3 regions of the Oceanobacillus sp. NCCP-135 genome follow, and region 3 is predicted to be linked to each of the others. Evidence: predicted binding sites of a transcription regulator. Region 3 holds the regulator's gene; each other region holds the start of a gene.
What was found. The regulator LexA, encoded in region 3, represses DNA repair genes until DNA is damaged. The targets are predictions, from matches to a motif close to CGAACATATGTTCG.
Positions count from the first base shown of each region.

Region 1: the regulator LexA is predicted to act here: its motif matches at 2,533-2,546, upstream of AC6HVZ_RS05185 (YhjD family protein).
Region 2: the regulator LexA is predicted to act here: its motif matches at 2,347-2,360, upstream of recA (recombinase RecA).

Region 1 covers NZ_BAAKSZ010000005.1:39,966-48,123, reverse strand. The annotation lists gene AC6HVZ_RS05200 (fatty acid--CoA ligase family protein) at 1-1,142, shown strand, start outside; gene AC6HVZ_RS05195 (hypothetical protein) at 1,398-1,541, shown strand; gene AC6HVZ_RS05190 (competence protein ComK) at 1,653-2,219, shown strand; gene AC6HVZ_RS05185 (YhjD family protein) at 2,122-2,511, opposite strand; gene AC6HVZ_RS05180 (TVP38/TMEM64 family protein) at 2,728-3,375, shown strand; gene lepB (signal peptidase I) at 3,433-3,984, shown strand; gene addB (helicase-exonuclease AddAB subunit AddB) at 4,229-7,723, shown strand; gene addA (helicase-exonuclease AddAB subunit AddA) at 7,716-8,158, shown strand, end outside.
Region 2 covers NZ_BAAKSZ010000009.1:89,225-97,382, forward strand. The annotation lists gene AC6HVZ_RS08760 (helix-turn-helix domain-containing protein) at 1-332, shown strand, start outside; gene pgsA (CDP-diacylglycerol--glycerol-3-phosphate 3-phosphatidyltransferase) at 428-1,006, shown strand; gene AC6HVZ_RS08770 (competence/damage-inducible protein A) at 1,006-2,250, shown strand; gene recA (recombinase RecA) at 2,428-3,465, shown strand; gene rny (ribonuclease Y) at 3,697-5,262, shown strand; gene AC6HVZ_RS08785 (TIGR00282 family metallophosphoesterase) at 5,551-6,348, shown strand; gene AC6HVZ_RS08790 (stage V sporulation protein S) at 6,455-6,715, shown strand; gene miaB (tRNA (N6-isopentenyl adenosine(37)-C2)-methylthiotransferase MiaB) at 6,903-8,158, shown strand, end outside.
Region 3 covers NZ_BAAKSZ010000002.1:725-8,882, reverse strand. The annotation lists gene AC6HVZ_RS01705 (YneF family protein) at 128-349, opposite strand; gene sirA (sporulation inhibitor of replication protein SirA) at 395-853, opposite strand; gene tkt (transketolase) at 998-3,001, opposite strand; gene AC6HVZ_RS01690 (DUF896 domain-containing protein) at 3,106-3,339, opposite strand; gene AC6HVZ_RS01685 (YneB family resolvase-like protein) at 3,490-4,128, opposite strand; gene lexA (transcriptional repressor LexA) at 4,408-5,031, shown strand; gene AC6HVZ_RS01675 (Tn3 family transposase) at 5,187-8,135, opposite strand.

The DNA of each region.
Region 1 (8,158 bases), on a different contig from region 3:
AAAATTTACTTTCTGCTAAATTGAAATCGTTTACACATTTAATTCAGGAAGGAAATACGGACTATAGTGCTCCAGAGCTTACGGATGAAGATCTAGCAATTATTTTATATACTTCCGGAACTACTGGAAAACCAAAGGGGGCCATGTTAACACATAAAAACTTATTCTCTAACGCAAAGGATGTTGCTGATTATTTAACAATAAATGGGCAAGACCGTGTAATAGCGGCATTGCCAATGTTTCACGTGTTTTGCTTAACAGTAGCTTTAAATGCACCATTAATGAATGGGGGAACGATTTTAATTATGCCGAAGTTTTCCCCACAGGAAGTATTTCGAATTACGAAGAAATATAATAGTACAGTATTTGCTGGTGTGCCAACAATGTATAATTATTTATTGAAAAGCGCACAAGAAAATAAGGAAGACTTTGCCGGAATTCGTTTATGTATTTCTGGTGGGGCTTCAATGCCTGTTGCTTTATTAAAGGAATTTGAAAAAGCATTCGAAGTACAAATTTCAGAAGGCTATGGTTTATCAGAAGCATCACCTGTGACATGCTTTAATCCATTAGATCGCCCTAGAAAACCGGGTTCGATAGGGAGGAATATCATAAATGTTGAAAATAAAGTAGTTGATGAGTTTGGGATAGAAGTTGAGACAGGTGAAGTTGGTGAATTGATTGTTCAGGGACCAAATGTGATGCAGGGTTACTATAAAATGCCTGAAGAGACAGCAGTAGCCTTAAAGGACGGATGGCTTTATACGGGTGATATGGCTAGGATGGATGATGAAGGGTATTTTTACATTGTAGACCGTAAGAAGGATCTGATTCTCGTCGGTGGATATAATGTTTATCCAAGAGAAGTGGAAGAGGTCTTATATTCACATCCCAACGTAACTGAAGTAGCTGTAGTTGGAGTTCCTGATTTTAAATCAGGTGAAGCAGTAATGAGCTTTGTTGTTGTCGATGATGTAACGGTAACAGAAGAAGATTTGATAGAGTATTGCAAAGAGCAATTAGTAAAATATAAAATCCCTTCTAAAATTGAATTTTTAAACGAACTTCCAAAAAATACAACTGGAAAAATTCTTAGAAGAAGTCTTCGTGAAAAAATTGTGAATGAAGCACACTTATTGTAATAATTGTGGTATTGAATGAAAGGTGCTTTTCGCACAACCTCTTTTCGTAAGTTTTGTTTCAATTCGATGTAAAAGACGACGTAACTGCTGAGTTGTTTGATTTGGCTCCGTTGGGCGTAGAAAAGCGCTTGGGACAAGCAGTAGCCTGGATTAAAAAAACACCTTGAAGCTATTTTGCTCCAAGGTGTTTTTTGCATGCAACGTATAAATTTCATCACTTAGGGGCAATCTAAATAAAAAAAGGATTGTCGTGTGATGAAAAATAATAATGAAATTCCAGAGCTGGCTACATTTACTTTATTAAACCCAGATTTTCATATCATGGAAGAACACTATCCAGAGGAAATTAATCGCACAAATGCTGAAAAAGTGGATAAAACCGCAGAAAATGTAGAATAAAAAAAGTTTTTTTGAAAAATTTTGTTTTTATCTATCTTTTTTACTGAAAATTTGATAGATTATAATATAAGCCACTTTCTTTTCATTTAACATTGAAAGGAAGATGAAAAAATGTTAAGTGAATATTATATCCCATCGTATGAAATTACCCCAATGACATTGGCCGTTGTAGCCAAACAAGACAGATTAGGCACGCTTACTACGTTTATATTTGAAGAAGAGGAGGAATACGTTGTCGATCGTTCTCCGAGTAAGATCATAGATTATGCCTGTAAATTTTTTGGTGCAAGTCTAAAAGGCAGACAGGACGGAACCAGGGATATTTGTGGAATTACACATAAAGCCCCGATTTCCATCGATCCTACCAGTGGAATGTATTTCTTTCCTACCACCTCACCGACGAATTCAAAATGCTCATGGATTGCTCATTCCCATATTGATAAAGTGAATAGGGCCGCAAATCATTGTACACAAGTAGTTTTCAAAAATGGCAAAAATGTTATCCTTGATGTTTCTTATGGCTCTGTGCTGAATCAGATCCAACGAACAGCACAATTCCGCTACTTGCTTGATAATCGGATTAAATTTTTGCAGCAGAATAAGATTGAAGTGGTGGCAGAGCCTTTCTCAAAAGTTCCTGCAGAATTGTCTCAACCTTTTTCCGAATGGCAGGATTGAAGTAATTTCGCTTTTCTTCTCGCCCCTGGCACAGGAAAAGATAGGATGAAAAAGAATCATTTTTATTTAATGTAACAACGCTTATTTTCTTATTCTCCATTGTATTTCGCAGGTTTCTACGTTCCTTTACAGCCTCAGCCGTCATTTTTTCTAATAGCTTAATATATGGATCTTTAATTTTAAATGCCCCTGTTTTGATGGATTGAATATCCTGATTTATCACGATGATTGCCATGGAGAGAAAGAGAAAACGTGAAGCAATCTGTAATTCTTCGTCACTAAGATAACGCATGTGTAATCCTCCTTTACAAAAAGAACGTTTGTTCCCTATAATTATATTATATGATAAAAGTAAAAAAAATAACATAAAAAATTAAAATAAACTTGGAAAATGAAAAGAAAGTGGCAAAATGTTAATAATACTATGCAGATTTCATAGTTTACATTAAAATAAATATAGAGATACTATTAATAAAGATCTATTTGTGAATGAGGAGATTTTAATTAAATGTATGTATTTAGCATCAAGTTATCTGATTGGAGAATCATGCTTGAAAACGACAGACTAGACGAATATATTATGCAGCTATTAAGTGATTATGAAAGCTTAGGGCCCCTACCAGGAATTCTGTTACCATTTATTGAAGCATTTCTACCTTTTTTACCATTGTTTGTCTTTGTTTTTGCAAATGCAGCCGCATATGGATTATTAGAAGGGTTTTTATTGTCTTGGATGGGATCAAGCCTAGGAGCTATTCTTGTTTTTCTTATTATTCGTAGACTGGGAAATAAACGAATATTTAAAGCAATACGCAATAATAAACAAGTGAAGAAAGTAACATCATGGCTGGAGAGGCATGGGTTTGGTCCCTTGTTCCTCTTAATGTGTTTCCCGTTTTCCCCATCTGCAGTTATAAATGTAGTTGCAGGGTTATCGAAAATTAGTAAACAGCAGTTTATCCTTGCTGTATTTTTAGGGAAATCAGTTATGATATTTTCAATAGCGTATATTGGAACAAGTATATTGGAATTCGCAAAAAATCCAACAAAGACTATTGTGGTAGGTATTTGTATTGTGTTATTTTGGATGGTAGGTAAATATTTGGAGAAAAGAATCGAGAAGCGATCACAGCTAAAGGATGCCAAAGAGGATTAAATTACCTCCAATCAGGGTATGCTGTAGGTAGAACAGTACTCTGAAGGAAGGTTCAGTATGAGGAAAATAAATTATCGTAGAATTGTTCCAGTGATCTTTTTTGCGATAGCCTTGGCATTGATTTTTCGCTCCGTTTTATTTGCAAGTTATGTAGTGGATGGTGAATCGATGCAGCCGACATTATACGATGGCAATTTGTTGATGGTAAACAAAGTTATTTATAATTTGGAGGATGTGGATCGCTTTGATGTTATCGTATTCCATGCAAATGAGGAAGATGATTATGTGAAGCGAGTCATTGGTCTACCTGGTGATGATATCGAATATAAAGATGATAACCTATATATAAATGGAGAATATGTAGAAGAAGAATTTCTTGAACCATATATTCAAGCAAGTAATATGGAACCATACACAAACAATTTCACATTATCAGAAGTAACAGGTAAGGAGACCGTGCCTGACTCTAAGCTGTTTGTGATGGGCGATAACCGCTCAGACAGCCTTGACAGCAGATCCTTTGGTTTTATATCAACGAATCAGCTAGTAGGAAAAGTAGGAATGAAATATTGGCCATTATCCAAGGCGAGTGTAATGCTTGGCAAATAACTATATTAGAGCTTTTATCTCTGGTAAAATAGAGGGATAAAAGCTTTATTTTTTAAGAAGTAAGAAATTATCAACGAAAATCGGCTTTTTCGCCGATTTCTTCAAATCTGACTACTGGTCTCTGACCTCTGGAAAGACATTTTAGCATTTTTCTCAGTAGATAAGTGGCAAAACGTTTCCTAATCTGGAAAAAGTAATATTTCGAAGTAATTGCATCAATACTAACAGGAGTGGAGGTTTGAAAATGGGACTCCGATTTTTATTGGGAAGAGCAGGAACAGGGAAAAGTGGTAGATCTTTGGATGAAATAAAGGAAAAACTAGTAGATAGTCCACAAGGCTCACCGATATTTTACATTGTTCCAGATCAAATGACGTTTCAACAGGAATACGCATTATTTAATGATAAAGATATAAGGGGAAGCATTCGCACGCAGGTAGTTAGTTTTTCGCGTCTGGCGTGGCGTGTACTGCAAGAGACAGGTGGAAGTACAAGACAATTCATCAGTTCAGTTGGTGTTCAAATGATGCTTCGAAAAATTATTGAAGAAAAACACGGGGAGTGGCGTGTTTTTCAAAAAGCAATGGAGAAGCAGGGATTCTTAAATCAACTGGAGAAGATGATTACGGAGTTTAAACGCTATCAGATTACACCGGAAGTCCTGCAACTACAAATAGATCAAATAAACCAATATGTACATAAAGAACCTGGAGAAGAAGCCTTGGCTGCAAAATTAGACGACTTGGTTTATGTTTATGAAAAACTCACGCTTGCATTAAAGGATAAATATATTGATAGTGAAGATCAATTACAGCTGCTTGCAGCTAAAATACATCAATCCACTTTACTGAATGATGCTGAAATTTACTTTGATGGATTCCACCGGTTCACCCCACAGGAGCTCATTGTAGTGGAGGCATTAATGAAAAAATGCAAATGTGTAACAATTACTTTAACGCTAGATAAACCGGATAGGGATGTTTCTGAACTGGATCTTTTCTATCAAACAAGCGAGACCTATCATATACTGCAGCAAATCGCTCATGAAAACCAAATCACCATTGATGAAACAGTAGTTTTAGATCCCGCAAATGGAAGATTTAAAGATAGATCTTATTTTACACATTTGGAACAAAACTTCGATGTCAGGCCAGCTCCTAATTATGAACGAGAGGTACCGATAAGTATTGCAGAGGCTGTCCATCCACGCGCTGAAGTAGAAGGTGCAGCACAGGAAATTATTCGGCTCGTTCGGGAGGAAAATTACCGATTTCATAATATTGCAGTTTTTATAAGAGAAACAGAAACCTATCATGATCTCATTGATACCATTTTTAGTGACTATGAAATCCCCGTATTTATAGATGAAAAAAGAACTATGCTTAACCATTCACTGATTGAGTTTATTCGTTCTGTTTTAGATATTGTAGAGGGGAACTGGCGTTATGACGCTATTTTTCGTGTGTTAAAAACAGGGTTTATTCCTGAGTCTGATCGTGAATTCCCCTTAACCAATGATGCAATTGATGAATTGGAAAATTATGTACTTGAATATGGGGTTCGTTCAAGAGAGCGTTGGACTTCTGAATATGAATGGGAATTTCAGCGATTCCGTGGTTTTGACAAGAAAACTCAAACGGATTCAGAGAGAGAAATACAAAAGCGAATAAATAGGTATAAAAACCAGGTTGTACGAGCTTTACAGCCTTTTGATGAACAAATGAGAAATGCTTCTACAGTTCAGGAATTATGTGAAGTCACGTATATGCTGCTGGAAAATTTAGGTGTACCAAAAAGCCTGGAGCAAACTCGAGAACAGTTTGACAAGCTGGGAGAAATAGAAAAAGCCCGCGAGCAGGAACAGGTATGGAATGCGATAATCCAGTTATTTGATGAAATAGTGGAAATGGCTGGGGATGAGAGCATGACATTAACTACATTTCGTTCCACCCTAGATGCTGGATTTGAAACATTAAAATTTGCCCATGTTCCTCCGAGTATTGATCACGTTATTGTTGGTACCATTGATCGGTCAAGAATCAGCGGAATTAAGAGCTCTTTTTTACTAGGTGTAAATGATGGTGTCTGGCCGATGAAGCCACCTGCAGAAGGTATGATTAATGAGCGGGAAAGAGAAATACTTACAGAACATGGTCTTAGGTTAGCAGAAAGCAGCAGGCGACAATTGCTGGATGATTGGTTTTATATGTATATCGCCTTTACTGCGGCAAAAGATCGTCTTTGGATAAGTTATCCATTAAGTGATGAAGAGGGAAAGGCGAAAATGCCATCCCAGCTAATAAAAAGAATAGAAGATTTGTTTTCAGTTTGTAGCGATCATCTATTATTGCAGGATCCTGATGAACTAGTGGAGGTAGATCGGTTTATTACGACGCCTGTGAAAACAAGATCTGCTTTAACGGCACAGCTGGCAAGAAACCGGAAAGGATATCCAATTAATCCTATCTGGTGGCATGTGTTAAATTGGTATATGAAACATCAACCAAAATATAGTACAACCTATACGATTCTGCAAAGCTTGTATTATCAAAATAATCCGACCGATCTGTCACCTGCAACGGTTGAAAAATTGTATCCAAAACAGGTGAAAGCAAGTGTCTCCAGGCTAGAATCATATTATCGATGCACCTATCAGCATTTTGCCAAATATAGCTTAGAGCTTGATGAACGAAAAACCTTTAAATTAGATGCACCTGATATTGGACAACTCTTTCATGAAGCTCTAAAAACAATTACAGAGTGGATTCAGGTGGATGGTAAAGATTTTGCACAATTAAATAAAAAGGACACAGATGCCTATGCAGAGAAGGCTGTTGTTCATTTAGCTCCCATCCTACAGCATCAAATATTGCATAGCTCAAATCGTTATAAATATATTCAGAAGAAGCTTCAGGAAGTCATTGCCCGAGCAGCGTTTGTATTAAGTGAACAGGCAAGACAAAGCAGTTTTTCACCTGTTGGTCTGGAGCTAGGCTTTGGAATAAATCAAACATTACCACCTTTAACAATGCCGCTTCCAAATGGATTTGAATTGATGTTGGGTGGACGAATTGACCGTGTTGATAAAGCATTGAATGAAGATTCATTATTTTTGAGAATTATAGATTATAAGTCAAGCGCTAAGGGGCTGAATTTGATCGAAGTTTATTATGGATTGGCACTGCAAATGCTCGCATATTTGGATGTGGTTATATCACATTCTGAGCGTTGGCTTGGTAAGCAAGCAACACCAGCCGGCGTCCTTTATTTCCATGTGCATAATCCAATGATATCTGGAAAAACAAAAATGACGGATGAAGCTATCGAGCAGGAAATTTTTAAAAAGTATAAAATGCAAGGGCTGCTTTTATCAGATGAAGAGATCGTTAAGCTTATGGATACATCACTCGCATCAGGTTCAAGCCAGATCGTACCTGCAGGTGTTAAAAAGAACGGTGGATTTTACAGTTATTCAAAAATCGCTGATAATGAAACATTTACAAGTCTACAGCAGCATATTCATCAGCTGATGATGCAGGCAGGAATTGATATGACATCAGGTGGGGTGCATCTCAACCCATTTCAGCATAAGCAAAATGTTGCTTGTACATTCTGTTCATTTCGTTCTGTATGTCAATTTGATCCGATATTGGAAGAAAATAATTACCGGAAGCTTACCGATTTAAAAGATGATGATATTTTAGAGAGACTCCGAAAAGAGGAGGAACATAATGGTTAATTGGACGAGGGAACAAGAAGAAGCAATTTATACCGATGGCAGTGATGTGCTTGTTGCTGCAGCAGCTGGTTCAGGAAAAACTGCTGTACTTGTGGAGCGGATTATTCAAAAGCTGCTGAACAAGGAGAATCCTATTGATATTGATTCATTGCTTGTCGTTACATTTACGAACGCAGCAGCTCAAGAAATGCGGAACCGGGTAGGATTGGCACTTGAACAAGCATTGGCTGAAGATCCAGGTTCCATGCACTTGAAAAAACAGCTATCATTACTGCAGAGAGCCTCGATATCGACACTGCATTCCTTTTGTCTTGATGTGGTAAAACAATATGCCTATTTGCTGGATATCGATCCTGCTTTTCGAATTGCCAATGATATGGAAGCAGATCTGATCAAGCAAGAGGTAATTGATGATTTATTTGAGGAATGGTATGG
Region 2 (8,158 bases), on a different contig from region 3:
CCCTTGTAGAAGAAGGTACTGGATCAGCGCCAGTATCGGTATTTGAATTAAATAATCCAGGAGATGAAGTCTTATTAACAATTGAATCAGAAGGATATTCATGGTTGGATGTAAAAAATGGAAATGATGAAGTGTTTTATAGTAAAACCTTTTCCGAAGAAGAGCCAGCTTTGGAATTGGATATGACCGGGGAAGATCGAATTTACCTTAATATCGGCCATGCACCAGATATTAAAGTCCAAATAAATGGCATTGAATTAGAGTATCCAGTTGATCCGAATCAATTTGTACTGCAAAGAATATGGATTGATGTTAATCAAGAAACTGAATAATATAGATAAACCCTTCCTTTTATCTGATATGGAGGGGTTTTATAACTTATATAAAAAGAGTTTTAGTGGATCAAGCTATAGGAGGAAAAATAAAGATGAATATACCAAATAAAATTACATTATCACGCATTTTTTTAATTCCAATTTTTATTATTTTATTAAGTATTCCATTTGATTGGGGAAAATGGAGTATCGGCGATGCAGCGTTGCCTGTAGCTCATTTTATTGCAGCTTTAATATTTATTATTGCTTCAGCAACAGATTGGGTTGATGGTCACTATGCCAGAAAATATAATCTGGTAACCAACTTAGGAAAATTTTTAGATCCACTTGCGGATAAGTTACTTGTATCAGCTGCCTTAATCTTATTAGTGGAAATGGGATTTGCACCAGCGTGGGTAACGATCGTTATTATTAGCAGGGAGTTTGCGGTAACCGGTCTAAGATTAGTTGCTGCCGGTGAAGGAATTGTTTTAGCGGCAGGAAGTATGGGAAAATTAAAAACAGCTACACAAATGATTGCCATAGCGGCCTTATTACTTCATAATTTTCCTTTTTCCTACATTGGTTTTCCATTTGGAACCATTATGTTATATATAGCTTTATTCTTTACGGTGTACTCTGGTATTGATTATTTTGTGAAAAATTGGCATGTAATGAGGGATTCTAAATAATGAGTCAGGCTAAAGCGGAAATTATTGCAGTTGGTACAGAATTGTTACTGGGACAAATAGCAAATACAAATGCGCAGTGGTTATCACAGCAGTTAGCTATGTATGGTATCAATGTTTTTAATCATGTAGTAGTGGGAGATAATTTAAAGCGGGTGGAAGATACATTTGCACTTGCAGAAAGCCGTTCAGATATAATAATTATAACGGGTGGTCTTGGTCCAACAGAAGATGATTTAACTCGGGAAGCATTTCAAAGCATATCTGATTTACAAATAGTAGAACACCATTCTTCCATGGAGAAGATACAACAGTTTTTTGATAAGCAAAATACTGTTATGACGCCTAATAACCGTAAGCAGGCGCGTGTCTTTAAAGGTGCTGAAGTGCTTGAAAATAAAGAAGGAATGGCACCAGGAATGATCCTAACCCATAATACTAAAACCTGGGTGTTCCTACCGGGCGTTCCTAGAGAAATGAAGCAGTTAGCTTCGGATAATGTTTTTCCATATCTTCAAAAACTAACTGGAACTAAAGAAATCATTAAATCAACCGTCCTTAAATTTATTGGAATAGGTGAATCAAAGCTAACACATGAACTAAGCGATATTATTGAGTCACAGAGCAATCCAACAATTGCCCCACTTGCGCAAAATGATGGTGTTGTAATCCGGCTTACAGCAAAAGAAAATTCGAAGGAAAAAATAGATCGATTAATTGAGAAATCAAAACAACAAATTCTTCGTAGAGTTGGAGATCACTTTTATGGTATTAATGATCAGACGCTTGAAGAAAGAGTAATAAATTTATTAAATAGCCAAAATAAACAGATAGCCTCAGCAGAGAGCTTAACCGGAGGGCTATTTACCAGTAAACTTATTTCGGTTAATGGTGCATCTGCAGTTTGTCTTGGTGGCATTGTCTGTTATGATACAAAAATAAAACAAGATGTGCTTGGAGTTTCTGAGGAGACATTAGTAACCAATGGTGCAATTAGTGCAGAATGTGCAATTGAAATGGCAGTAAATGTAAGAAAACAACTGGGTTCTGCTATTGGCATAAGTTTTACAGGTATTGCTGGTCCGAGCGTTGTGGAAGGTCATCCTATAGGAACTGTTTTCATATCCGTCAGCAATAATGACGGGGAAACCTTAGTTGAAAAATATACTTTCCAGGGTAATCGAAATATAATCAGACATAAAACAGTATTAAAAGGTTTGGAAATTCTTTTTAACTACTTAAAATAACAAAATACAGGGTTATTATGTAAAAGAAATTGCTTTTTAAGCATGCTATTCTACTCTATAATTCTATTTTACAGGTGAAAACACCTGTAAAATATGAGAACGTTTATTCGTTTTTTTCTTGGCAAATCGACAAAAACAATGTATGATATAAATAGGTAAATAAAGGAGGAAAAAACGGTGAGTGATAGAAAACAAGCTTTAGATATGGCGTTAAGACAGATAGAGAAACAATTTGGCAAAGGCTCTATTATGAAACTTGGTGAACAGGAGGGTCAAAAAATTGCAACAGTGCCCAGTGGTTCATTAGCATTGGATGTAGCGCTAGGAGTTGGCGGTTACCCCAGAGGTAGAGTTATAGAAATTTACGGTCCGGAGTCCTCTGGGAAAACGACAGTAGCATTACATGCAATAGCTGAAGCACAAAAAAAAGGCGGACAAGCTGCTTTTATAGATGCAGAACACGCGCTTGATCCTACCTATGCAAGAGCATTGGGTGTGGATATTGAGGAATTATTGCTATCACAGCCTGACACAGGCGAACAAGCCCTAGAAATTGCCGAAGCACTTGTGCGAAGTGGTGCAGTTGATATTATTGTTGTGGATTCCGTTGCTGCATTAGTTCCTAAAGCGGAAATTGAAGGGGAAATGGGCGATTCACATGTAGGTCTGCAGGCACGCTTAATGTCCCAGGCATTACGAAAGCTTTCAGGAGCAATTAACAAATCAAAAACTACTGCAATTTTTATTAACCAAATTCGTGAAAAAATAGGTGTAATGTTTGGGAATCCAGAAACGACACCTGGTGGACGTGCGCTTAAGTTTTATTCATCTGTCAGGCTGGAAGTGCGCCGTGCAGAAACGTTGAAACAAGGTAATGAAATCGTTGGAAATAGAGCAAGAATTAAAGTAGTCAAAAATAAAGTAGCACCACCATTTAAACAAGCAGAAGTAGATATCATGTATGGGGAAGGGATTTCAAAGGAAGGTGAAATTCTTGATATCGGGTCTGAGTTGGATGTTGTTCTCAAGAGTGGAGCGTGGTACTCCTATAATGAGGAAAGACTTGGTCAGGGCCGTGAAAATGCAAAACAATTTTTAAAAGAAAATCAGGAAATGATGGAAGAAATCCACAATGCCATCCGCAAACATTATAATTTAGATGAAGAAGATGAAGCAAAAGAGGACGCAATAGGTCAGGAAAGCTTTGATGTATAAAAAATTAAAAACTTCCTAATTATCAATTGATAATTAGGAAGTTTTTAATTTACTGCAAATCCTTTATTAAATACTTGTGGCGTTTTCTTGACATTCGTTATGTAGACAATTAAAATTAAAATGTATAATTTTATAATTTATTTATAAGATTTATTGTTATTTTTGCATTTTAAATGGGTACATGCCGACAATAATGAATTGTACAATTTTATAGCAATAGGAGGTGAAATCATGGACAATCCTTTAATCATCTCCATTTTGCTTGCTTTAATCCTTATCGTAGGTCTGTTTGTTGGTTATCTGATACGTAAATCGATTGCAGAAGCTAAAATTTCAAGTGCTGAAAACTTGGCTAAACAAATAGCTGAGGAAGCACACCGGAATGCAGAGGCTGCTAAGAAAGAGGCACTTCTTGAAGCGAAGGATGAGAATCATAAACTTCGCCAGCAGTCAGAAGAAGAATTGCGCGAACGCCGAGCGGAAGCACAAAAACAAGAAAATCGTCTAATGCAAAAAGAAGAAAATCTGGATAGAAAAGATGAAACATTAGACAAGCGTGAACTTTCGTTAGAGAAAAGAGAACAATCACTAGCAGAAAAACAACAACAAATTGATGAAATGGAAAGCAAAGTGGAAGCTATGAAAAAAGAGCAGCAAACGGAGCTTGAACGCATTTCAGGATATACAACAGACCAGGCTAGACAAATTATTTTAGAGCGCATTGAACAAGAGGTAACACACGAATCGGCACTAATGATTAAAGAAGCTGAAAATCGTGCCAAAGAAGAAGCTGATAAAAAGGCAAAAACTATTCTTTCGTTAGCCTTACAACGCTGTGCTGCGGACCACGTTGCAGAAACAACTGTATCCGTTGTAAACCTACCTAATGATGAGATGAAAGGTCGTATTATTGGCCGTGAAGGTCGTAACATACGAACACTGGAAACGTTAACTGGTATTGATTTGATCATCGATGATACACCAGAAGCAGTAATTTTATCTGGTTTTGATCCAATTCGAAGAGAAACTGCTCGTATGGCATTAGAAAAACTCGTTCAAGATGGTAGAATTCACCCTGCAAGAATTGAAGAAATGGTGGATAAATCCAGGCGTGAGGTTGATGAATATATACGGGAAATTGGTGAAGAAACAACATTTGAGGTTGGTGTACATGGACTGCATCCAGACTTAGTAAAAATACTTGGCCGTCTAAAATATCGTACAAGTTATGGTCAGAATGTCCTGAAGCATTCAACAGAGGTGGCATATCTCTCGGGATTGCTGGCTGCTGAATTAGGTGAAGATATTACATTAGCCAAGCGAGCAGGATTACTTCATGATATTGGTAAAGCAATTGATCATGAAGTTGAAGGAAGTCATGTTGAGATCGGTAAAGAGCTGGCAATGAAGTACAAGGAACATGGGGTTGTTATTAATTCGATTGCTTCTCACCATGGTGATGAAGAACCAACGTCCATCATTTCTGTTCTGGTAGCTGCAGCTGATGCATTATCCGCTGCACGCCCTGGTGCGAGAAGTGAGACATTGGAAAATTATATTAAACGATTGGAAAAGCTTGAGGAGATTTCTGAATCATTCACTGGTGTTGAAAAGTCATTTGCCATCCAAGCGGGAAGAGAAATTCGAATTATGGTTAAACCTGATGAAATTGACGACATTGAATCTGTTCGTATTGCACGGGATATTCGAAAACGAATAGAGGGAGAGCTCGATTATCCAGGTCATATTAAAGTAACTGTGATCAGAGAAACAAGAGCGGTTGAATATGCTAAATAAAGGCGGCTATATAGTCGCTTTTATTTTTTTATAAACTATGACATTACATATCCGTTATGAAAAACTATTAGAATTAAAAGCTGTTTTTTTAAAGGTTTAGAACTGCGCAATGCTCACCAGCCACCCGCGGAAAGCGTAGTGTATTTTCGGAGCGCTGTATTAGCACTCATCTTCTAAAAAGTGGAAGGAAGTCACACTAAAGCTAGATCGCATTTTATATCAACTGAAAATTTAAAAGCAGAAAAAAATCGAAATGAGCCTTATTAAAAAAGTTAGGATGATCATAAGATGAAGATTTTATTTATTGGAGATGTAGTCGGCTCTCCAGGAAGAGATATGGTACAAGAATATCTACCAAAATTAAAGGAAAAATACCGACCAAATGTAACGATTATTAATGGTGAAAACGCAGCAGCTGGAAAAGGAATAACGGAAAAGATTTATAAACAATTTTTGGAATGGGGAGCTCAAGTTATTACAATGGGTAACCATACATGGGATAAAAAAGAAATATTTGATTTTATTGATGACGCAAAATACATGATTCGACCGGCAAATTTCCCCTTTGGCAATCCAGGAAAAGGCATGGTTTTTATAAATGTTAATGGGGTAGAAGTAGCTGTGATTAATTTACAAGGGAGAACATTTCTATCTCCAGGTGACGACCCATTTCGTGAAGCTGATGTATTGATAGAGGAAGCGAAAAAACGCACGAATATTATTTTTATGGACTTCCATGCAGAAGCAACAAGTGAGAAACAGGCAATGGGTTGGTATGCTGATGGAAGGGTAAGTGCTGTTGTTGGTACACATACACATATTCAAACAGCAGATGAGCGTATTTTGCCGGAGGGAACCGCATATATATCAGATGCGGGAATGACGGGACCTTATGATGGAATTTTAGGTGTAGAAAGAGATGCAGTTATGAAACGATTTCTTACTTCAATGCCAGTACGTTTTGAAATAACAAAAAAGGGTAGTACACAGTTAAATGGTTGTATTGTTACGATAGATAATAAAAATGGAAAGGCAACAAATGTAGAACGAATATTAATTAACGACGATCATCCATTCTTTAGTTGATTTATTGAATGTTTTGAATTATTGATGCATAATAAGGTAATAAGCTAACATCCCCAAGAATATAGTAGCAATAGAAGTCTAATAGCAAATGAGGGAGGTACTAGTAATGGATGTATTAAAGGTTTCAGCAAAATCAAATCCAAATTCAGTAGCAGGCGCACTTGCAAACGTTTTACGGGAACGTGGTTCAGCGGAGATTCAGGCAATCGGAGCAGGGGCACTAAACCAGTCTGTTAAAGCGGTTGCCATAGCAAGAGGATTTGTGGCACCAAGTGGAGTCGATTTAATATGTATCCCAGCCTTTACCGATATTATGATTGATAATGAAGAACGAACAGCAATTAAGTTGATTATTGAGCCTAGATGATTAAAATTAATTTTTAGATAGTGTTACGTACCTGCGTAGCACTATTTTTATGTCAAATTTGTGAACCAAGAAGGGTTTTTGTTTGCGCATATATCAGATGTATTGTTAAATTTGGCTAAAGGCATTATACTTTACTAATGTACAGTTATACATATTTATATATGTTTAGGTAGAAAGGAGAATACTGATGAATGAAGCGCAACGGAAAGAACAAGCTCAGATAAAACAAGTAGACAATCCACATGATGGAACTTCTGATAAGCATAATATTGATCGTATTAAAAATACTTCAAGTGATGATATGATTGCTAAATACTTCCAATCAAATTATCAGCCACCAGATATAAAAAAAGCAAGAAAACGACGGAAAGAGGACGTTCAATTTCACTATGATTTTTCAATTCCAGAAGACATGGAGTATATTGGGAAAGGGAAAAAATTCCTGATACGAACGTACGGCTGCCAGATGAATGAACATGATACGGAAGTAATGGCTGGAATTTTAACAGAAATGGGTTATGAATCTACAAATGATACAAATGATGCTGATATCATCTTACTGAATACATGTGCAATTCGAGAAAATGCAGAAAACAAAGTATTTGGTGAAATCGGTCATTTAAAACCTTTAAAACTTGAAAATCCAGATCTAATCATAGGTGTTTGCGGTTGTATGTCACAGGAGGAGTCTGTTGTCGACCGTATTTTGAAAAAGCACCAGCATATTGATTTAATCTTTGGGACGCATAACATTCACCGGCTTCCGCATTTAGTAAAAGAGGCATTATTTGGAAAAGAAATGATTGTAGAAGTATGGTCAAAAGAAGGTGACATTATTGAAAACCTTCCAAAAGCTCGTAAAGGTAAAATTAAAGCATGGGTTAATATTATGTATGGTTGTGATAAATTCTGTACGTACTGTATCGTTCCAATGACACGAGGTAAGGAACGTAGCCGTCGACCAGAGGATATTATCCAAGAGATTCGCCATTTAGCTGCACAGGGCTACCAGGAAGTTACATTACTTGGTCAAAATGTAAATGCATATGGAAAGGATCTCGAAAACATAACATATGGTTTAGGGGATTTAATGGATGCTATTCGTAAAATCGATATACCACGTGTTCGATTTACAACTTCACACCCGAGGGACTTTGACGATCGCTTGATTGAAGTATTAGCACAAGGCGGCAACTTACTCGATCATATTCATTTGCCAGTACAATCCGGAAGCAGTGAAGTATTGAAAAAAATGAATCGGAAGTATACAAGAGAGGATTATCTTGACCTGGTTCGTAAAATCCGCAAAGCAATGCCTAATGCAACGCTTACTACAGATATAATTGTTGGTTTTCCTAATGAAACAGAAGAGCAATTCGAAGAGACAATTACATTAGTGGAAGAGGTTGGTTTTGAAGCAGCCTATACGTTTATTTATTCGCC
Region 3 (8,158 bases):
CGGCAATTGTAGACTACCTCGTTATAAATTCCGGGAATCCAGGATGTATACAAATCCCCCTTACTTATACATAGCAAGGGGGATAGTGCAATGGCATCTTGATCCGAATATATTTTCTATATTTATATTACTTATCTTGCTGATTATTCATTGCACGCATCATTTGATTAATTTTCTTCTGTGATGGTTTTTGTCCCATTTGCATCATTAACGTACGAAGCATTTGCTCATTAATAGGTGGATTCTTTTTTAAATAGCTCATCATATATTTTCTGGCAATGAAAAATCCAAGAGCAACACCAGCGATTAACGCTGCTATAGCAATTAATACTACCCAAATTACGTCCATTTAAAGCTTTCCTCCTTCGTGTTGTCTCTTGTAAAGTATAATAAATTAAAGATGAGAATACAATACTTGTCTTTCTTGAAATTTACTGGAATTTATCACAGGAGAAATCCAACCATAATTATCAATATCTTTTCCCGTAATAAATAATACTGGTTGGAATTTCCTCAGTGCCGGAAATAGAAACTCTTCTGCATCTTGGATTGTTTTACACCGAAATTCTAAATGTTTTTCATTAATATGTAAAGAAATAGATGTCATATCTTTATATATTTCAATCTGTGTACCATTTATTTTAATTAATTCTTTTTCCCGATAATGTTTTTTAATATGTGAAACCAAAGCATTGTTAGAGAAATTCTTTGTAATATACTCAAATTGTGCTATAAGATCTATTCTATCAAGATTATATTGATAATCTCTTAAAAATCGATATAAAATATCACTTTTATGAAAATAATGCTTTGCAATTCCTTCATTTATCCAAAACACAGAATACGTATACATTAGGAATCTCTCCTTTTTATATTCTATTATACGTAAACTATTTCAAAAAAGTGTCAGATTATATTGCAAAAAAGCACTAGTTTTGTCGAAAGCATAGAAAAGGATGGCTCCTTAAAGTGGAACCATCCAAATAGTATTAAATTTTTATTTTACCAATGACTCTACATGCTGAACAACATTATCTACAGTAAATCCGTATTCTTCAATAACTTTTTCACCTTTGGCAGATGCACCGAATGTATCGATACCTAATATTTTACCATTATCGCCAACGAAACGTTCCCATCCGAATGGGGAAGCCATTTCTATCGCAAGACGGCTTTTCACTGCTGGTGGTATTACTTCATTTTTATATGCTTCATCCTGTGCATTAAAACGATCCCATGATGGCATACTCACAACACTAACATCAATTCCTTTTTCTTTTAATGCCTGTTGTGAAGCTACTGCCAATTGAACTTCCGATCCAGTTGCGAGCAACAATGCATCTGGTGTTCTTTTTTCTGATTTACTAACGACATATGCACCTTTTTTGACACCTTCGTATGCATTTTCTTTTGTACCTTCCAATGTAGGAAGATTTTGTCTTGTGAGCACTAATGCAGTTGGTGTATCTACTGATTCCAATGCTAATCTCCAGGCAGCCTGTGTTTCATTTCCGTCTGCCGGACGAATAAGTGATAACCCTGGTATTGCTCGTAATGCTGCCAGATGTTCAACGGGCTCATGTGTTGGTCCATCCTCACCTACAGCAATGGAATCATGTGTAAACACATAAGTAACAGGAGTATTCATGATGGATGCCAGACGAACTGCCGGTCTTAAGTAATCACTAAACACAAAGAATGTGCCTGCATAAACTTTTAATCCACCATGTAATGCCATACCATTCAAGGCAGCAGCCATTGCATGTTCACGTACACCGAACCAGATGTTTCTGCCTGCATAGTTTTTACGGGAAAAATCTACTTCATCATTAATTGTTGTTTTATTTGATCCCGCTAAGTCAGCACTTCCACCAAAGAAATTCGGTACAGTTTTTGCAATTGCATTGAGAACTTTACCAGAAGATGCTCTTGTTGCAAGTGTGTCTTTTTCCGGTTCGAATACTGGCAATTCTTTTTCCCAATCTACCGGAAGCTCACCCTTCATAGCTAGAGTTAGTTCATTTGCAAGCTCAGGGTATTTTTCTTTATAAGATTCTAATAAATGATTCCAGTTATCTTCGGCATCTGCACCATTTCCAGCAATTTTCTCGTTGAAATCAGCATATACTTCTTCAGGCACATGGAAATCATCATGTGTCCATTTATAATATTCTTTCGTTAATTTGACTTCATCTCCACCTAAAGGAGCACCATGAGAGGCAGCTGAAGCGGATTTATTTGGTGAGCCATATCCGATTACAGTTTTCACTTCAATTAAAGTTGGCTGTTCTTTATTTTCCTGTGCTGCTTTAATTGCATTTCTTAACTCATTTACATCGTTTCCGTCCTCCACACGAAGAACCTGCCATCCGTAAGCTTTAAAACGTTGTTCAGAGTTATCAGAGAAGGAACGGTTTAGTTCACCATCGAGTGAAATATCATTTGAGTCATATAATGCAATTAATTTTCCTAAACCAAGATGGCCTGCCAAGGAAGCCGCTTCATGTGAAATACCCTCCATCAGATCACCATCACTAACCAGGGCATAGGTGTAATGGTCAACAATTGATATATCATCTTTATTGAACTTTGCACCAAGATGAGCTTCAGCCATAGCCATTCCTACAGACATCGCAATACCCTGACCAAGAGGACCGGTGGTTGCTTCTACTCCATCTGTATGATTAACTTCTGGATGCCCAGGTGTTTTTGATCCCCATTGACGGAAGTTCTTTAAATCATCCATTGTAACGTCATATCCAGATAAATGTAATAAACTATACAAAAGCATGGAACCATGACCTGCTGAAAGTACAAAGCGGTCTCTATTAAACCATTTTGAGCTTTTTGGATTGTGATTCATAAAATCAGTCCACAATGTATATGCCATCGGAGCAGCACCCATTGGCAGGCCAGGATGACCTGAATTTGCATTTTCAATTGCATCAATTGATAGTGTACGTATCGTGTTAATGGATAGTTGTTCAGTAATATTAGACATTTTTATTTCTCCTTTCATTTCTAGATAAATTGTGTATACTCATTTATTCTATACTGAAACATCATTTGTCACAAGGTATTAGAATACTTAATGTTTAACCATTTTTAATGCTTTTTATTTCTTTCCTGTAAATCTTTAACCTTTTGTGGGGTTACATCATTACCCTCGGGATCGATTACTGTCATTGATTTAAATTCATTTTTAAATGAGCTTCGTACATTTTTTAGATATTGTTCACGGAGCTCTTTTTGTTCTTCTTTTTCTTTTGGAGTCAACCCTTCATTTTTTGACTTTTTTGCCAGTGAATTTATTCGTTCCAGTTTTTCTTTAGATATCATATAATTCAACCTCCTGCATAGGGTGAAATTTTTTACAATAAGCGAGTGCCAAAGGATCAGGGTGTCCATTTAAAAAGGCATTATCACACTAAAAGAGCAAGAACTATAACAGTTCTTGCCTTTTTATCTTACCTTGCCTGTATATTATATTCAAGTATTTTGAAACTCCTTATATCGCCTGTGCACTGTTGCCTTTGAGACAGAATAACCAAGGCCATTTAATGTATTTGTAATTTCCTCAAAGGTTAGGTTATTTTGTCTTAAGCGAACGACTTCATCAATAGGAAAGTCAACTCTTTCTCTTCCAGGTGCTTTATGCTGATTAGATAGATTCTTCCTGGGCTCGTATCCTTCTGCAATTGCTTTTTTCATTCCTCTTCTAATTTTCGCATTATGAATTTTTCTTTGATATTCTTCAACAATACCTACAATTTGCAGCACCATTGAATCTGAGTCTGAAAGCTCCAATTCCCCGTTATGGAGCGCAGTATATATAGGTATATTTAATTTTTGCAACTGATGAAATAAAGCAATTTTTGTATTTCCACGGCCTAGTCTGGTTTCATCCTGAATTAATAAACATTCTGCTTTACTCTCTGAAAAGTAGTCAAGCATTCGAAAAATCCCCTCACGATCTATCTCAAATCCGCTCATCTGCTCCTCGATACATTCCACAACTTGAAAATTATATCTTTCCGCCATTTTTACTAATTCTTGCTTTTGTCTGGCTAAAGATGTTTCCTGTGCTTTTTTATCTGTACTGACACGACAATATATAATGGCTTTCAAAATAAGATCCCCTTCACCCAATTATCCGCTAATTATCATGGAAAAACATAAAAATCCTAAAGTTAATGCAAAGGCAACTAAATAAAATGCATCTGTTTTTGTCATTTTTTCAAACATATTATCTATCCTTCCTTTTTTAAGTTTAGAACTTTTGTTCGATATATTTAGTATGCCACGAACGTATGATCCTGTCAATAGATTTTCGAACGAATGTTTGCTTTTATTGGATTATGATGGTAAACTATCATTAATAAATCCTATGTGCGAGGTGTTTAATAGATGACTAAACTTTCTAAAAGGCAACAAATGATTCTTGATTTTATTAAAGATCAGGTAAAGGAGAAAGGGTATCCACCATCCGTCCGTGAAATAGCAGTGGCGGTCGGACTTGCTTCAAGCTCTACTGTGCATGGCCATCTTGCTAGAATTGAAAGTAAGGGCTATATCAGGAGAGACCCTACGAAACCTAGGGCAATTGAAATTCTTGACTTATCAGAGGATAGTAATATCCCTAAGGAAGAAGCAAGATATGCTCCTGTAATTGGAAAAGTTACAGCGGGGCTGCCAATAACAGCCGTGGAAAATATAGAGGAATTTATTCCAATACCAGTTTCAAGTGCCGGGCCGGATGATAATCTATTTGTTCTGGTCATTGATGGTGAGAGTATGATTGAAGCTGGAATTCTAAATGGAGATATGGTAATTGTGAAACAACAATACACTGCTGATAACAGCGATATTGTTGTAGCAATGACCGAAGAAAATGAAGCGACTGTAAAACGTTTCTTTAAAGAAAAGAACCATATTCGCTTGCAGCCTGAGAACGCCACAATGGAACCATTGATTTACCAGAATGTAACCATTTTGGGGAAAGTCATTGGGTTATATAGAAATATTCATTAAAAAAGCTGCCATTTGGCAGCTTTTTATTTATTTCCAGTTATAAAATTCACTCTCAGGGGTACCGCCAACATTTCGGAAATTTTGTACGCTAAGCACATTTTGACATAAATATAGCCAAATACCTGTACGTTAGGGAATTTGGCTTATACTTTAATTTAACTTTTATTCAATGATCTTAGAGAATTCCCTGGCAAGCTATTCGAATCAAATTTATATTCCCCAAGAAAATTAATATGTCCCCATCCTAAAGGTGAAATGTGTGGAAGTAAATTTTCTTTTAGAACATCCTTTTTCTTAAACTCTTTTGTCACTTCACCCAAATATACAGTGTTCCATAAGCTTATTGCATTGATTAATATATTTAATGCACTAGCTCTTTGGAGTTGATCTTGTATGCCTCGCTCTCTGAATTCACCACGTTTACCAAAGAATAAAGCCCTAGCCAATCCATTCATGGCTTCACCTTTATTTAGCCCACGATGTATCCTTCTTCTTAATGTTTCATTTGTAATATAATCAAGAATAAAAATTGTTTTTTCAATTCTCCCAATCTCTCGAAGGGCTGTGGCTACTTTGTTTTGCCTTGCATATGAACCTAACTTCCCCATGATTAATGATCCAGAAACTCTTCCTTCCCGAATTGAATGCGCCAGCCTTAATACATCATCAAAATTTTCTTTAATAACGTTTGTGTTAATCTTACCCTGAAGTATGCCTTTTATGTTTGGAAAATCTTTGGGGGAAGAAATGGTATATAATTTTGTGTCACTTATATCTCTTAGCCTAGGTGCAAAACGAAATCCTAACAAATGACTTAATCCGAAAACCTGATCCGTGTATCCGGCTGTATCAGTGTAATGCTCTTCTATTGTAAGGTCAGATTCATGATGTAATAATCCATCTATCACATGTACAGCATCTCTGGCATTCGTATTAATAACTTTTGCATAAAATGAAGAAAATTGATCACTTGTAAAACGGTAAATTGTTGTCCCTTTCCCAGTTCCATAATGCGGGTTTGAATCTGCATGTAATGATGATACACCAACAGGTACACGCATACCATCCGAAGAGGATGTTGATCCATCTCCCCAATATGAAGCCAAGGATAGACGGTGTTGGTAGTTTACCAGTGTAGCTTGGGCCCGTGTCATTGCATCTTCATGTAATCTCCATTGCATAACATTAGCCATCTGGCGATATGAAATATCAGGCGTTGCTTCTGCCATTTTAGTTAGTCCAATATTCGTACCCATCGCCATCAAGGCAGCCATTACTATGGATTTTTCCTCACCCTTAGGTGGGTGATTTGAAGAAGCGTGAACAAATGATTCTTCAAATCCAGTCCATTCAGCAACTTCCATTAATAAATCAGTGAGTTTAACCCTTGGAAGCATATTATAAAGAGATAAGCTAAAGTTTCTAGATTCTTCGGGAGTATCTGCTTGTAGTCTCTCAACATGTATTTTTTGTTTTTCAATGTTGATACTTTCGACCTTGTCAATGTTTTTTGAAATCCAATGTAGTTTAGTATTTAAAGTTTCCATTCTTTCCTGTATATACTGATCAAAACTTACTTTTACAGCTATCTTATTCCCTTTAACCTTTGCTTTTTCCCAATCGTCCTTTGACACTAAATATTCTTCAAAGTCCTTATGTAATCGACTGCCTTCAACCCAAACATCACCAGATCGGATATAGTTTTTGAGTTCTGTTAAAGCAGCCATTTCATAATATTGACGGTTAATGTTACCTTCATCATCAAAAACATGTTTTTGCCAACGTTTAGGAACAAAATCCAAAGGTGATCCATCAGGGATTTTTCTTTTTCCGGAATCATTTAATTCACGTATCGTATCCATTGCTTTCAACAAAGGATCTGCTGATTTAGTAGATTGGAACATTAAAGAATTCAGCAGGACTGGAGTATATTTTCTTAAATAGTTATATCGTGTTTTTATTAAATCGAGGTAATCATAATCCATTGGTCTTGATAATACTTTAGCTTCTTCAATAGATTCTACAATTTTCTCCCAAGTCATTACCTGTTCAAGTGCCACGTAAGGATCGATTCCTTGTTCTTTAGCTTTGATTAAAGCCGTCCCTATATCTGCATAATGCACTACTTTTTCATTGACCGATTTACCGTTTTGCTTTTGCATTTCTTCTTGAGTTTTTCTTCCTTTTGATTGTAACACCATCATTTGTCTATCATGAATTTCAATGGCATGATCAGTTAAGTCTTGGGAAAGAGTTAATAAGTGAGCGATCAATAATGCATATCTTCTATCTTCTTTAAATCTTCTAAAGGAATGTGGTTCATACCTTGCCCCAGTTCGCGCTAATTGCAAAAGTCTATTGGGATGTATTAATGAGGTATCGGCAGTGATATTCATTTCTTTAATGTACTGTAATCTTTTTATGACCTTTAAAAAGGAATCTGGTGATGACTGACCAGGAATTTCTCGAAGCCAAGCTAATTGTGTTTTGTTATTACTTACAGTTAAATCAATCAACTTTTCTAGTCCGTGCTTATTTCTTTCAGAAAGATTACTGATTAGTATGGCATATATTTTTTTCTCTGCACGTGTTCTCGCTAACCAAACCATTCTTTCTATTGTTGGTATTGCAGGCAATATTATTTTTTCTTTTCGTAATAAATCAATTGCATTACGTACTAGATACATTGTATTTCCATTTTCTAATGCGGATTTTAAAAGAGCATTAGAAGACGTACGATAATTACTATTATTAAAATTTCTATATCCATATACTTGACGTATTTCCTCTAAATGCTCACGTCTTGTTGTATCGCGTTGAGCATATGAAGAGAAAACTTCTGGGTCTACACCAATTTGTTTAGCCACATAGGTAATAAGGTTATCTGGTATCTCTAACATGTTATTTAAAGTACATCCAGGATTTCTTAGTATGCATAATTGGAGCGCAAATCCCAGTCGATTATGGTCTCTTCTGTGGCGATTTATAACTTCAATATCATAGTCAGATAGACTGTAATATGAAGTGAATTCAAATTCCGATAAATTATTAAGGTTTAAGATATCCCTTCTTTGTTCTGGTGTCAGTAATTCTTTTACACTCAAGTTAAATCAATCCTTATAAGTAA